Regions from separate parts of the Shinella sp. WSC3-e genome, predicted to be linked through region 2. Evidence: riboswitches for the same ligand, from Rfam matches in the RefSeq annotation. Region 2 holds a riboswitch; the other holds the start of a gene.
What was found. Region 2 has a riboswitch for thiamine pyrophosphate ahead of thiB (thiamine ABC transporter substrate binding subunit). Riboswitches for the same ligand answer to the same signal wherever they lie in the genome.
Positions count from the first base shown of each region.

Region 1: linked by a shared signal. The riboswitch ahead of thiC (phosphomethylpyrimidine synthase ThiC) and the one ahead of thiB (thiamine ABC transporter substrate binding subunit) in region 2 are both predicted to bind thiamine pyrophosphate.

Region 1 is NZ_OZ000530.1:3,189,590-3,196,775, reverse strand. Features, by position in the region: gene thiO (glycine oxidase ThiO) at 1-898, opposite strand, end outside; gene thiC (phosphomethylpyrimidine synthase ThiC) at 901-2,724, opposite strand; TPP riboswitch at 2,817-2,933, opposite strand; gene AABF56_RS15835 (Bax inhibitor-1/YccA family protein) at 3,226-3,942, opposite strand; gene AABF56_RS15830 (anti-sigma factor family protein) at 3,974-4,747, opposite strand; gene AABF56_RS15825 (sigma-70 family RNA polymerase sigma factor) at 4,734-5,279, opposite strand; gene AABF56_RS15820 (YqaA family protein) at 5,334-5,771, opposite strand; gene AABF56_RS15815 (alpha/beta hydrolase) at 5,776-6,606, opposite strand; gene AABF56_RS15810 (ABC transporter ATP-binding protein) at 6,621-7,186, opposite strand, start outside.
Region 2 is NZ_OZ000530.1:3,686,415-3,693,600, reverse strand. Features, by position in the region: gene AABF56_RS18190 (M48 family metalloprotease) at 17-1,495, opposite strand; gene thiQ (thiamine ABC transporter ATP-binding protein) at 1,686-2,405, opposite strand; gene thiP (thiamine/thiamine pyrophosphate ABC transporter permease) at 2,398-4,023, opposite strand; gene thiB (thiamine ABC transporter substrate binding subunit) at 4,025-5,032, opposite strand; TPP riboswitch at 5,071-5,181, opposite strand; gene AABF56_RS18170 (NAD(P)/FAD-dependent oxidoreductase) at 5,415-6,722, opposite strand; gene AABF56_RS18165 (glutamine synthetase family protein) at 6,722-7,186, opposite strand, start outside.

The sequences.
Region 1 (7,186 bases), 500 kb from region 2:
GGCGATAGAGGCCGTTCACATGGAGCGTGCCATCATGCTCGCTCACGCGCGGCAGGTTGTCGGGATAGGCCGGGCGGATGCCGGCACCGGTTTCCGTGAGCCGCGCCTCGCCAAAGGCCGGGTGCAGCGTGTAGGCGGCGTTCAGCAGTTCCATGAGCGAGCGGGCGGTGATGCCGCCGCCGTCGGCGCTCTCGATCATGGTTGCGCCCACCATGAAACGGTTCCTTCCGCGCGGTACGACATAGATCGGATGGCGCGGATGCAGCAGGCGGACAGGGCGGGAGAGGTTGATCTCCGGGGTTTCCACATAGAGCATCTCGCCGCGCACGCCCCGGAGGTCCGGCAGCTGGCCGATCCGGGCCGCGCCGGTGCAGTCGACCACGCGGTCGTAGCGTGCCGCATCCGGCGTGCCGTCCGCGCCGAAGAGGAAGCGCATGCGCGCCTCCTCCAGCCCGGCGGTGAGGGCCGAGAGCGCCCGTTGCGGATCGAGATGGGCCTCCTGCCGGAAGAACAGGGCCTTGGGGAAGCGGCCGGCGAGATCCGGCTCCAGCTCGGCGATGGCCGCGGCATCCAGCCATTCCCAGCCGCTCGTGCGGCGGGCGAAGCGGTCGAGCTCCCCGGCATCGCGGCCGGCGGCAACGACCAGCGTTCCCTGGCGGCTGACATGGCCGGGCACGGCCGCCTCCCACCAGTCGGCGGCCGAGCGGCCGAGCGTGAGCACGGGCTCCTCCGCGCTCTCCCGCTCGCACCAGGGTGCCAGCATGCCGCCGGCAAAGCCGGAGGCCCCGAGGCCCACCTTTTCGGCGCGCTCGGTGATGGTGACGTCGAAACCGTGGCGATAGAGCTGCCAGGCGACCGTGAGGCCGGCAACGCCGGCCCCCTTGACGAGGACGCGCATGGTCATTCTCCGGCCGGGGCGCCGGCAAGCGGCATATAAAGGTCGCCGCCGTCGCGATATTTCGCCGCCATGGCCTCCAGTCCCTCCTTCTGCGCCTCGGCGCGGATATCGTGCGAGATGCGCATGGAGCAGAATTTCGGGCCGCACATGGAGCAGAAATGCGCCACCTTGTGCGCCTCCTTCGGCAGCGTCTCGTCGTGGAACGCGCGCGCGGTCTCCGGATCGAGCGAGAGGTTGAACTGGTCCTCCCAGCGGAACTCGAAGCGGGCGCGCGACAGCGCGTCGTCGCGGATCTTCGCCGCCGGATGGCCCTTGGCGAGGTCGGCGGCGTGGGCGGCGATCTTGTAGGTGATGACGCCGACCTTCACGTCGTCGCGGTCGGGCAGGCCGAGATGTTCCTTCGGCGTGACGTAGCAGAGCATGGCCGTGCCGAACCAGCCGATCATCGCGGCGCCGATGCCCGAGGTGATGTGGTCGTAGCCGGGGGCGATGTCGGTCGTCAGCGGCCCGAGCGTGTAGAAGGGCGCCTCGCCGCAGGTCCTCAGCTGCTTGTCCATGTTCTCCTTGATCTTGTGCATCGGCACATGGCCGGGGCCTTCGATCATCACCTGGCAATCCTTTGCCCACGCGATCTGCGTCAGCTCGCCGAGCGTTTCGAGTTCGGCGAACTGCGCGGCGTCGTTGGCGTCGGCGATCGAGCCGGGGCGGAGGCCATCGCCCAGCGAAAAGGAGACGTCATAGGCGCGGCAGATGTCGCAGATCTCCTCGAAATGCTCGTAGAGGAAGCTTTCCCGGTGGTGATGGAGACACCATTTGGCCATGATCGAGCCGCCGCGCGAGACGATGCCGGTGACGCGGTTCACGGTGAGCGGGATATAGGCGAGCCGCACGCCGGCATGGATGGTGAAATAGTCGACGCCCTGTTCGGCCTGCTCGATCAGCGTGTCGCGGAAGACCTCCCAGGTGAGGTCCTCGGCAATGCCGTTCACCTTCTCCAGCGCCTGGTAGAGCGGCACGGTGCCGATCGGGACCGGCGCATTGCGGATGATCCATTCGCGGATGTTGTGGATGTTGCGGCCGGTGGAAAGGTCCATGACCGTATCGCCGCCCCAGCGGATCGCCCAGACCATCTTCTCGACCTCTTCCGCCATGGAGGAGGTGACGGCGGAATTGCCGATATTGGCATTGATCTTCACCAGGAAATTCCGGCCGATGATCATCGGCTCGGCTTCCGGATGGTTGATGTTGGCCGGGATGATGGCCCGGCCGCTCGCGACTTCCTGGCGAACGAATTCCGGCGTGACGAAGTCGGGGATATGGGCACCGAAGCTCTCGCCGTCGCGGATGAGCGCCTCTTTGGCGGCCTTGCGGCCGAGGTTCTCGCGGATGGCGATGAATTCCATTTCCGGCGTGATGATGCCGGCGCGGGCATAGGCGAGCTGGGTGACGGCCTTGCCGTCCTTCGCCCGGCGCGGCCGGTTGCGCACGGGAAATTCCGGCGTCAGCCGTTCGCCGGAGGCAAAGCCGTTGTCTTCCGGGCGGATGTGGCGGCCTTCATAGTCCTCGGTGTCGCCGCGCGCCGCGACCCAGGCTTCGCGCAGCCGCGGCAGGCCGCTCTCGATCGAGACGACATGGGCGGGGTCGGTATAGGGGCCGGAGGCGTCGTAGACGATGACCGGCGGTTCGCCGGAGGTCGGGTGCAGCGCGATCTCGCGCATCGGCACGCGGATCTCCGGGTGCTGCTCGCCGGCTATGTGGATCTTTCGCGAGGCGGGAAGGGCGCCCGTCGTGACGGTGGGGGTGAGCTTCTGGGCGGCAATGTTCATCGTGAGGCTCCAAGTTTGCGGTTGGAGACCCAGTCCTAGAGCCGGAATGATGGAAGGACGCGTAGGCGGAATCCGGGTTGCGGATTTCGGGTTCTACAGCGCTTGCACCGTCCCTACGCCAGTATGAACTGGATCAGGTTCAACGGGTCACTGCGCTGCGAATGCCAGCAGTATCTCAGCCCCTTGTCGGGACCCCCCTGGTGAATGCCCTAAGCAAAGACGCTGCGTGGCGATTTGTCAACGGGGTAAAATATGTAAGAATAAGCTTACGTTATATTGCGCGAAACACGCTGCAGAAACGAGCCATGCAACCCATATGGCCGCTTGTTCCGTTTCTCGCGGCGCCCTCTCCTCGGTCATGCTCGGGCTTGACCCGAGCATCCATAGCCGCGGGCGGAACGTGGATCCTCGGCTCAAGGCCGAGGATGACGGCAGTGGGTGGAGGCAAACGGAAACGGCGGGGTTTTACCCCGCCGTTCTCTTTGAAATCCCTTGCGAAAACTACTCGCGTTCGCCGGTGAAATTCAGCAGGAGCTGGAAGATGTTGACGAAGTTCAGGTATAGCGAAAGCGCGCCGAACACGGCCATTTTCTGCTGCGATTCCTGGTCGATGTTCTCGGCATACTGTTCCTTGATGTTCTGCGTGTCCCAGGCGGTGAGGCCGACGAAGACGGCGATGCCGATCACGGAGATGGCGAACTGCAGTGCGGTCGAACCGAGGAAGATGTTGACGATCGAGGCGATGATGACGCCGATCAGGCCCATGATCAGGAACGAGCCGAACTTCGACAGGTCACGCTTCGTCACATAGCCGTAGAGGCTCGTCGTGCCGAACATGGTGGCGGCGATGAAGAAGGTGCGGGCGATGCTCGTACCGGTGAAGACGAGGAACACCGAGGCGAGCGACAGGCCCATGACGGCGCAGAAGGCCCAGAAGGTCATCTGCGCGGCGCTGGCCGACATCGTCTGGATCTTGAACGAGAAGAAGAAGACGAAGGCGAGCGGCGCCAGCATCACCACCCACTTCAGCGGCGAGGAGAAGATCGGCACGTAGAGGGCCGGCGTCGAGCCGACGATAAAGGCGACGAGGCCGGTGATGACGAGGCCTGCGCCCATGTAGTTGTAGACGCGCAGCATGTGCTGGCGCAGGCCCTCGTCGAAGAGGGCGGCCGACTGCGCCTGCGCGCCGTAGCCAAATCGCTGTTGTACGGGGTCCATCGAATGTCTCCTTCGGTTTGGAAGCGGTTGATCAGTAGAGCGTGCGCGAGAGATCGCGCGCGGTTTGCGCCAGGTCGTCGGCCTTGCGGCTTTCCGACACAAGCGCATAGGCGACGTCGCCGATCTGCCAGTAGGCGGCCCGGGCATTGTCGGCGTGGAAGAGCAGGACATGCTGCACGGCGAACGAGCCGGGGCGTACCGCGAACAGCGACAGGCGCTCGTCCTTGCGCGGTTCCAGCACCAGCTCGACGCTCGGGCCGTAGGCGGAGGGGAAGACCTGCGTGTCGATCACGCCCCAGCCCTTCGGCAGGTCCGGCAGCACGATCGCGGTTGCCGAGCGGATCTCGGCCGGATCGAAGGTCTCGGTCTCCGGCTGGGAGGCCATGGTGTCGCGCAGCAGCGTCGTCCTGTGCGCGCGCACGGCCTCCTCCACGAAGGCGGGCGGCGGCGTGGAGGCCACGACCTCGGTGGCGCCGAAGGGGCCGAGCACGGCATGGGCCGTCCAGCCGGCGGCAACGAACAGGGCGATGGCCGCGGCGCGGCGGAAGACGGAGAAGATGCGGCGGCGCGACAGCGAGCGCTCCAGAAGCCGCGCGGCCTCGCGCGTTTCCTGCCGGATCACCGTGCGATGGTCGGCGAGCGCCAGGCGAAGCTCGTCGCGCACGCGCAGGTCCTTCATGACCTGCGCCGCGACCTCCGGCCGTTCCGAAAGATAGGCCTCCACCTCGATGCGCCGGCCGACGGCGAGCTGCTCGTCGACATAGGCGTTGAGATCGGTTTCGAGAATGGGATCATTGCTTGTCATCGCCAGTGCCTCCGACGAGCCTGAGATGTGTGACGGGAGCGGCCGCGCCGCTCTGTTCGAAGGCGCGCAGCCGCTGGCGGGCGCGGGCGACGCGCGACATCAGCGTGCCGACCGGAATGCCCAGCGTTTCGGCCGCCTCCTGATAGGAAAGCTCCTCGATCGCGACGAGATGCAGGGCCTCGCGCTGGTCTTCCGGCAGGGCGAAGAAGGCGTTGCGCAACTGCGTCAGGCGCACCGAATGGTCCTGGTTCGCCGGGACGGACGCCTCCGCCAGTTCCGCCGCCGCATCGTGGCGGCGTTCCTGCGAGCGGCGCTGGCGCAGGCGGTCGACATGCGCATTGTGCAGGATCGACATCAGCCAGTTGCGCACGCTGGCGCCGGTGCGGAAGGTCGATTGTCGCTCATATGCCTTGACCAGCGCATCGTGCACCAGGTCCTCGGCCTCGTCCGGATTGCGCACGAGGGAGAGCGCGTAGCGCCTGAGCGCCGCGAGCTGTCCGATCACGTTGAAGCCGGGTGTCTTTCCGTTCATGCCCCAGTATACGAAAGCCGGGCGACGCCCATTCCATTCCTTCCGGAAAAAATTTCAGAGCCAGTGCAGCACGAGGGCGGCGAGCACGATGTAGCGGCCGAACTTGGCGATGGAAACGACGACCAGGAAGCGCAGGAAGGGTTCGCGCATGATGCCGGCCGCCACCGTCAGCGGATCGCCGATGACCGGCATCCAGCTGAAGAGCAGGCTCCACCAGCCGTATCTGCGATACCACCGCCCGGCCCGATCGAGGTGTCCGTCGCTGACCGGAAACCATCGTGACCCGCGAAACCGCTCGACGCCGCGGCCAAGCAGCCAGTTGACGACCGACCCCAGGATATTGCCGGTGCCGGCGACGAGGATCAGCAGCACGGGGGAATAGGTTCCGGTGGCCAGCAGGCCGCCGAGCACCGCTTCCGACTGGGCCGGCAGGATGGTGGCGGCGACGAGCGCGGCGAGGAAAAGGCCGCCATAGGCGGCAAGCGTGCTCATCGGGTCAGGGCGACAGCAAGGTTCTGGTGAGGGGGTGTTCGGGATCGGCGAGGCCGTCGACGATGTCGAAATGGTGCCGGTTCGGCTCGACGACGGTCGACGTCGCGGCGCCGAGGCCGGTCCAGATGTTGGTGAGCAGGGCGTTCTGGCGCAGGAACTCCGCCCGCTCCATGGCACCTGCCCAGCAGGTGAGCCGCGTGCCCTCGACAGGACGCAGCAGGGCCGGGCTCTCGGCGATGGCCTCCGCCTCGTCGATGTGCAGCCGTTCGTTCATGGCGGTATGCATGAGCGGGCGCAGGTCGTGCAGGCCGGAGAGCGAGAGGACGTGGCGGATGCGGGCGAGCGTTTCGGCGGAAAGCGGCGAGGGCTCCGACACCATGCGGCTGACGAGCTGGCCGCCCGCCGAATGGCCGATCAGGCGGAGCTCGCCGGCGACCAGTCCCGCCGCCGTTTCGATCGCCGCTGCGATCTCCCGCACGATGCCGCCGATGCGGATGGCCGGGCAGAGCGTGTAGGAGGGCATGGCGACGGCGTGGCCATGGGCGAGGGCGCCTGCGGCAAGGTGCGACCAGAAGCTTTTGTCGAGCCGCAGCCAGAAGCCGCCGTGCACGTAGACGACGAGGCCGCGTGGCGCGCCCTCGGGCAGGAAGAGGTCGAGGCGGTTGCGCTCGCCCTCGCCATAGGCAAGGTCGAGTCTTGCCCGGCCTTCGGCGGCAAGCGCCGTGCGCATCTGCTGCGCCGGTTCCACCCAGGCGGCGGGCCAGCGCGTGCCGCCCGGAATGTTGCCGCCGTTCTCGTAGGCGTCGTCCCAGTCGGTGATCCTGTAGCCGAACATGCCGTCCTCCGTTTTCAGACGCCGAGATAGCGGTCCTGCAGGTCGCGGGTAAAGGCCTGCGGCGGGCCGGAAAACACGGTGCGGCCCTTTTCCAGCACGCAGCAGCGATCGGTGAGCGGCAAGAGTTCCGAGAGCGTCTTGTCGACGACGAGGATCGACTGGCCCCCGGCCTTCAGCCGCCGGATCGCCGCCCAGATATCCTGCCGGATCACCGGCGCCAGTCCCTCGGTCGCCTCGTCGAGGATGAGGAGCTTCGGATTGGTCATCAGGGCACGGCCGATCGCCAGCATCTGCTGCTCGCCGCCGGACAGCGTATCGGCATATTGGCCCAGCCGCTCGCCGAGCCGGGGAAAGAGATCGACGACCTTCGCCAGTGTCCAGGCGCCGCGTCGGGCGGAGGCGAGGAGGTTCTCCTCGACCGTCAGGTTGGCGAAGCATCGGCGCCCCTCAGGCACCAGGCCGATGCCGAGCCGGGCGATGCGATGCGGCAGGAGGGAAGTCACGGTTTTGCCGCCGAAGGCGATGCGGCCGGCGCGGGCGGGCGTCAGGCCGAGGATCGAGCGGATCGTCGTCGTCTTGC
Region 2 (7,186 bases):
CTGTTTGGCAAGATGCCTATTCGCTGATGATCTTGAACTTTTCGCCCGGGCGGACGGTGCTTGCCGCCGTCATCGCGTTGATCAGGCGGAAGAGGTCGAGCTTGCGGTCCGTGCCCATCATCCGCCCGGCGAGTGAGGCGACGGTGTCGCCTGCCCGCGCCGTGACGACGCGCACGCGCAGCGGCTTCAGCGAGGCGACTTCAGGCGGCGTCAGCTTGCGGAACGAGGCCCTGAGGATCGCCGCGGTCGGCTCCAGCGCCTTCGAGCCCACCGGCACCGCGGTCAGGAAGCGGTAGATCTGGTTGTCGATGCGCACGACCGTGACGTCGAATTCCCAGCGGTCGGCCGCCGCCTTGGCCGTCGCCGCCTCCAGCCCGTTGATCGTGATGGGCTGGATCGTCTCCGGCCGAAGGCCGGTCACCCAGCCGCTCGAAATATAGTTGACGAGGTTCTGCTTGCGGCTGTCGGCGACGCCGTCGAAGCGGATCGCGACATCCCCGGGACCCGTCGCCAGCACCGCATCGGCCTTGTTGTCGATCTGGAAGCCGGCCGGCACGTCGAAGCGGATGCCGAGCTTGCCGTGCAGGAAGGTCTGGCCGCGCACATAGCCCTCTTCCGGCGCATCGCCGTAGAGCAGGCCGTCGATGCCGGCGAGGTAATAGTCGCGGCCGCGGTCGCCGATCGAGCCTTCCGCGCCGAAGGCCCGGGCATGCAGGCGCGCCAGCTCCACGCGCTGCGGCGCGTTCGGGTGGCTCGACAGGAAGTCGAGGCTCTGGTCGGAATCGGGATCGACCGCGGTGAAGCGGGCATAGGCCGCCATGGAATCGAGGAAGCGCGCGGCGGCATAGGGGTCGTAGCCCGCTTCGCCAAGCATGCGCACGCCGATGACGTCCGCCTGGAGTTCCTGGTTGCGCGAGAAGGCGGCAAGGCGCAGCTTTCCGCGCGCCAAGGCCTGCTTGCCGGCGATGTTGCTGGAAAGCACCTCGGCCACGACGCGGCTGGCGATGACCTCGGCCTCTTCCTTCTTCTGGCGCTCGATGCCGTGATTGGCGGTGACATGCGCCATTTCGTGCGAGAGCACGGCGGCGACCTCCGAGGCGTCGTTGGCGAGCGCCAGCAGGCCGCGGGTAACGTAGAGATAGCCGCCCGGCAGCGCGAAGGCGTTGATCGCGGGAGAATTCAGGATGGTGATGCGGTAGGACTGGTTCGGGTTTTCCGAAACGAGCGTCAGCGCGCCGGCAATGCGGGCGACGAGCCGCTCGGTCTTGGCGTCCTTGTATTCGCCGCCGTAGCTTGCGACGATGCGCGGGTGCTCGCGGGCGCCCATCTGGGCGCGCGGGTCGTTCTTCTGCACCTCTTCGACGATCTGCGGATTGGATGAGGGCGAGATCGTCGGCTCATAGGTCTGCTCGATGATCGACTGGCAGCCTGACAGCAGCGTGCCGGCAAGCATCAACGCCGCAAGGGGCCTCAAAACCCCGCGTCCGCATACCATTGCAGCTTCCTGCGTTGCTCTCGCCATATCTCTTGCCCACAGCCCGAACCGGGTCCTCGAATGGATGAGATAGACGCACCATACCTGGCCGGCAACTCCCGATTCGACAAACGCTTCCCTTGTGGCTCCGGTGACACAGGGGGGCGTCCAAATTGTGGCGTGCCGCCGGGATGCCCTGCCGGCCGTGCTGCTAAAGCGCGGAATGACCGAGGAATTTTGCAACGGCCGGCGGTTCGCGCCGCGAGAGGAAATCGCCGGCGGGCTCGTCGAGAAGGATCGCGCCCGCCTCCAGGAACATCACCCGGTCGGCCAGCCGGCGGATGTCCTCCGGCTGATGCGTGATGAAGAGCATCGTGCTCTTCGTTTCGTCGCGCAGTTCCGCCAGAAGTTTCGCCATCTCCGCCCGCATGGCCGGATCGAGCGCGGCGAAGGGCTCATCGAGCAGCAGGATTGGCCGGCGCCGCACGAGGGCGCGGGCGAGCGCCACGCGCTGCCGCTCGCCGCCGGAGAGCGAGCCCGGCAGGCGCCGCTCGTAGCCGCCGAGGCCGACGCGCGCGAGCGCCGTGAACACGCGCTGGCGCGCCGGCGCGTCCAGCCGCAGCGCGGGATCGATGCCGAGGCCGACATTGTCGGCGATCGTCAGATGCGCAAAGAGGTTGTTGTCCTGGAAGATGATCGAGACCGGCCGTTCCGCGGGGTCCCGCCCTGCCATGTCTTCGCCGAGCAGCCGGACATCGCCCGAAGCCGGCGCCTGGAAGCCGGCGATCACGTTGAACAGTGTCGATTTTCCCGCGCCCGAGGGGCCTGCCACGGCGACTGCTGCGCCGGCGGGAATGGCGCAGTCGAAGGAAAGCCGCTTCTCCTCGAAGCGCACGGTGACGTCGGCGAGGCGGATGGCAAGGTCAGGCATCGGCGCTTTGTCTTTCGGTCGGGCGCTCCGCCGTGGTCGAGGGCAGCGTCAGGAGAAGGCATATCACGCCGAGCAGCAGCGCGATGCCGGCGGCGTCCGCCGTGCGATAGCTCGCCATGCGGGAGAAAAGCAGCCAGGGCAGGGTGACGAAGCCTTCCGCGCCGAAAATGGCGACGGCGCCGAGATCGCCGAGCGACAGCGCCATGGCGAAGGCGAAGGCCGTGAGCAGCGGCTTCTTCAGGGCCGGCAGGTCGATCCATCGCAGGCGATGCAATCCGGTGACGCCGAGGCTGAGCGCGAGCCGCGCGGTGCGCGCAAGATGGGTGCGATAGGCCGGCTCCAGCACGCGCACGACGAAGGGCAGCGCCATCAGCGCGTTGAGGACGGTGATGACGGCGGGGGCGAAGCGCCCGGTCTCGCCGAAAGTCCTCAGCACGAGGAACCAGCCCGTGGCGACGACGACCGGCGGCACGAGCAGAATGAGCGAACCGACTGCCGGCAGCGCGCGGCCCATCAGCCGCGTCGCGATGCCCGCCTCGCCCGTTTCGGCAAGTCGCGGCACGAGCACGATGGGCAGCGCGATCGCGAGGCTGAGGCAGGCCGAGGCGAAGGAAATGGCGAGGCTGGTGAGGAGCGCCCGGTGCAGCAGCGGATCGAGCGCCAGCCGGACGAGATCGGCGGAAAGGCCCGAGACGAGGGTGGCGGCGAGCGGGGCGGCGGTGAAGAGGGTGAAGAGAAGGATGACGAGGCCGTCGGGGAGGCGGCGCCCGCGGCCGTCGAAGCGGCGGATGGCGCGGCCCGCCGTCATGCCTTCCTCAGGCGGGCGGCCGAACAGCGAGATCAGCCAGAGCAGGCTTGCCGTGACGAGGATCTGCAGGAAGGCGAGCAGCACGGCGCGCTCGGGGTCGAAATCGAAGCGCAGCGCCTGGTAGATCGCCACTTCGATCGTGGTCGCCGCCGGTCCGCCGCCGAGCGTCAGAACGATGGTGAAGCTCGTCGCGCAGAGCATGAAGACGAGGCCGGCGATGCCCGGCAGGATCCGCCGGATCACCGGCCATTCGATGAGCCGGAACACCGCACCGCCGCCCATGCCGAGATTGGCGGAGGTCAGCCAGTATTCCGCCGGAATGCGGTCGAGGGCCGCCAGCAGGAAGCGCGCGGCGAGCGGCAAGTTGAAGAAGACGTGGGCGATCAGGATGCCGGCAAGCCCGTAGACGCTGACCGGGCTCTGCAGCCCGGCAAGCCCGAGCAGGTCGTTGACGACGCCCTGCCGGCCCCAGATCTCGATGACGCCGAGCGCGGCGACCAGCGCCGGCAGGCCGAGCGGCACGACGGACAGCCGGATGATCCAGACGCGGCCCGGAAAATCCCGCTGCCGGGCGAGCGCCCGGGCGATAGGAATGGCGAGGAGGACGGACAGCAGCGTGGAGAGCGTCGCCTGCAGCAGCGTGAACCGCGCGACGCGCCCGGTATAGGCATCGAGGAGCGGCGCACCGGCGCCGGGGCCGGCATGGGCGAGAAGCACGGCCGTCGCCGCACCGACGAAGGCGAGCACGGTGCCGAGGGCGAGGCCCCCGGCGACACGCAGCGTTCGTCGCTCAGTGCGGGCGAAGATCACGTTACTTGGCGCTCATCGCCGTCAGCCATTCGTCAATCCAGGCCTTGCGGTTGGCCGCGACTTCGTCCGACGGCATCAGGAAGGTCTTTTCCGGCTTCACCAGCGCGTCGAAGGCGGCCGGCAGCGGGTCCTTCGTCTTTGCGGCCGGCATCATCCAGTTGGTCTCCGGGATGATCGACTGGAAGTCCGGGCCGATCATGAAGGTCAGGAACTGGCGGGCAAGGTCCTTGTCGTCGGCGGTGCGCGTCAGGCCGGCGACCTCGATCTGCACGTAGTGGCCCTCGGAGAAGGCAGCGGCCTTGTAGCGCTCGGTCTGTTCCGCGATGACATGGTAGGCCGGCGAGGTCGTGTAGGACAGCACCATCGGCGCCTCGCCCTTGGTGAAGAGGCCGTAGGCTTCCGACCAGCCGGGCGTGACGGTCAGCACGCGGTCCTTCAGTTTGCCCCACGCCTCGCCCGCCTTGTCGCCATAGACCGACTTCACCCAGAGCAGGAGGCCGAGACCCGGCGTCGAGGTGCGCGGATCCTCGATGACGATCTTCTGCGAGGGATCGCCCTCGACGAGATCCTTCAGGCTCGTCGGCGGGTTCTTGAGCGTCTCGCTGTCATAGACGACGGCGAAATGGCCGTAGTCATAGGGCAGGAACGTGTCGTCCGAAAAACCGCCGGGCACGGTGAGGTCCGCCGGCGAAAGGCCGTGCGCCTCGAAGAGGCCGGTCGCCTTGGCCTCGGTGATCAGGTTGGTGTCGAGGCCGAGCACCAGGTCGGCCTTCGTGCCCTCGCCTTCGAGTTTCAGGCGCGTCAAAAGTTCGACGCCGTCGGCGACGCCGACCCACTCGACGGTGCAGCCGCAGGTCTTCTCGAAGGCTTCCTTGACCTTGGGGCCGGGGCCCCATTCGGCGACGAAGCTCTCATAGGTGTAGACGGTCAGCGTCTTTTCCTGCGCGAGCGCGGGAAAGGCGAGGGAAACGGCGAGTGCCGCGATGGTGGAAAGAGAAGTCTTGCGCATCCGCGCCTCCTTGCTGTTCACAAAACGGGAGTAGGGCGCTGGATGTGCCGTCTAATCCCTCCGCCGGTACGAGCCGGATCAGGTTCTTCGGGTTGGCGAAACCGCCTCTCAGCCGGAGGAAAGAACCCCGGGCACCCCGTTAGAGCAAGGCAAGGCATAATCCTGCGCGAGGCGGCGCGCAAGGGGCAAGCGGAAGGCCGGTGCTGGCGCCGGCTACCAAACCTCCCCTTCGTCATGGTCGGGCTTGACCCGACCATCCATCCGCTGGCTCGCCGCGACTGTGGATCCTCGGCTCAAAGCCGAGGATGACGGCAGTGGGTGGGGAGAGGTTTGACCCTCAACAGTCTGAGGCCGGCCAAAGCGCCGGCCTTCCATATCGGCCTCAAAGACCGAAGGCGTCCTTGAACTGGTACCACCAGGAGCCGATGGTGGAATATTGCGCGCGGAACATGCGCCCGCCCGGGAAGGGGATCCAGGGCAGTTTCTCGAACTGGCTGAAACGCGAGAGGTCGCCGTCGATCGCCTCGCTGAGGATGCGGCCGAAGAGATGCGAGCCGGTGACGCCGTGGCCGCTGTAGCCGTGGGCGAAATAGGTGTTCTTGCCGATCTTGCCCATCTGCGGCACGCGCGAGAAGGAAAGGGCGAAATTGCCGCTCCAGGCATAATCGATCTTCACGCCCTTCAGCGAGGGGAAGACCTTTTCGAGGTTCGGGCGGATCTTCGCCCTGACGTCGGCCGGGTCCGTGCCGCCGTAGACGGTGCCGCCGCCGAAGATCATGCGCTTGTCGGCCGACAGGCGGAAATAATCGAGGATGTAGCGCACGTCCTCCACGCACATGTCGCTCGGGATCAGCGCATCGGCGCGCTCGGCGCCGAGCGGCTCGGTGGCGATCATCTGGGTGGAGACCGGCATGACGCGCGAGACGAGCTTCGGCACGACATGGCCGAGATAGGCATTGCCGCAGATGACGGCGACATTTGCCGTGACGCTGCCCTTTGCCGTGTGGATGACGGGCTTTTCCGCCTCGTGCTCGACACGGGTGACGGGCGACTGCTCGTAGATCACGCCGCCGAGCGATTCCAGCGCCCTGGCCTCGCCAAGCGTGAGGTTGAGCGGGTGCATGTGGCCGCCGGTCGTATCCAGCATGCCGCCGATATAGGCGTCGGTGTTGACGAGCTTTCGCATCGCCGCCTTGTCGAGCATCTGGTGGTCGTCCATGCCGTAGCTCTTCCACAGGGCCTTCTTGTGCTCGAGGTCCTTCATGTGGGCGGGCGTGTAGGCGGCGTAGATGTTGCCGTCCTTTAGGTCACAATCGATATTATACTGCGAGACCAGGCGGCGGATGATCCTGCCGCCCTCCTGCACGAGACCGCCGACGAAGGCGCCGGCCTGATCGCCGTAGCGGCGCTTGATGGTATCGAGGCTGGCATTGAGGCCGTTGACGATCTGGCCGCCATTGCGCCCCGAAGCGCCCCAGCCGATGCCCGCCCCCTCGACCATCACCACCTTGTAGCCCTTTTCGGCAAGGTGGATGGCGGTGGAAAGGCCGGAATAGCCGGCGCCGAGCACGGCGACATCGGCCGTGACCGCGCCCTCGAGCACTTTCGGCGTGCGGACGATGTTGCGGGAAGCGGCGTAGTAGCTGTCGGGATAGGTGCCGTCGCCGGCATAGGATTGCGTGTTGGCCATCAGACGATTTCCAGATAGGCGCTGAATTCGAAGTCGGTCACCTGTTCGGCAAAACCGGCGATCTCCTGCCGCTTGCAGGCGATCAGCATGGAGCGAAGGTCGGTGTCGAAGATCTCCGAGACGATCGCGCCGTTCTCGAAAGCGGTGACGGCCGAACCCCATTCCGAGGGAATGCGCGGCAGCTGCGATTGATAGGCGCGGCCCGAAACCGGCGCCGGCGGCTCCCAGGTGTTGCGGATGCCGACGAGGGCGGCACCGAGAATGCCGGCCATGACGAGGTAGGGGTTTGCGTCCGCGCCGGCGACGCGGTGCTCGATGCGCCGCGCCTTGTTGCTGCCGCCGGGAATGCGGATGGCGGCGGTGCGGTTCTCGTAGCCCCAGGAGACGGAGGTCGGCGCGTGCGTGTCGGGGCGCAGGCGGCGGTAGGAGTTGAAGTGCGGCGCGAAGAGCAGCGTCGATTCCGC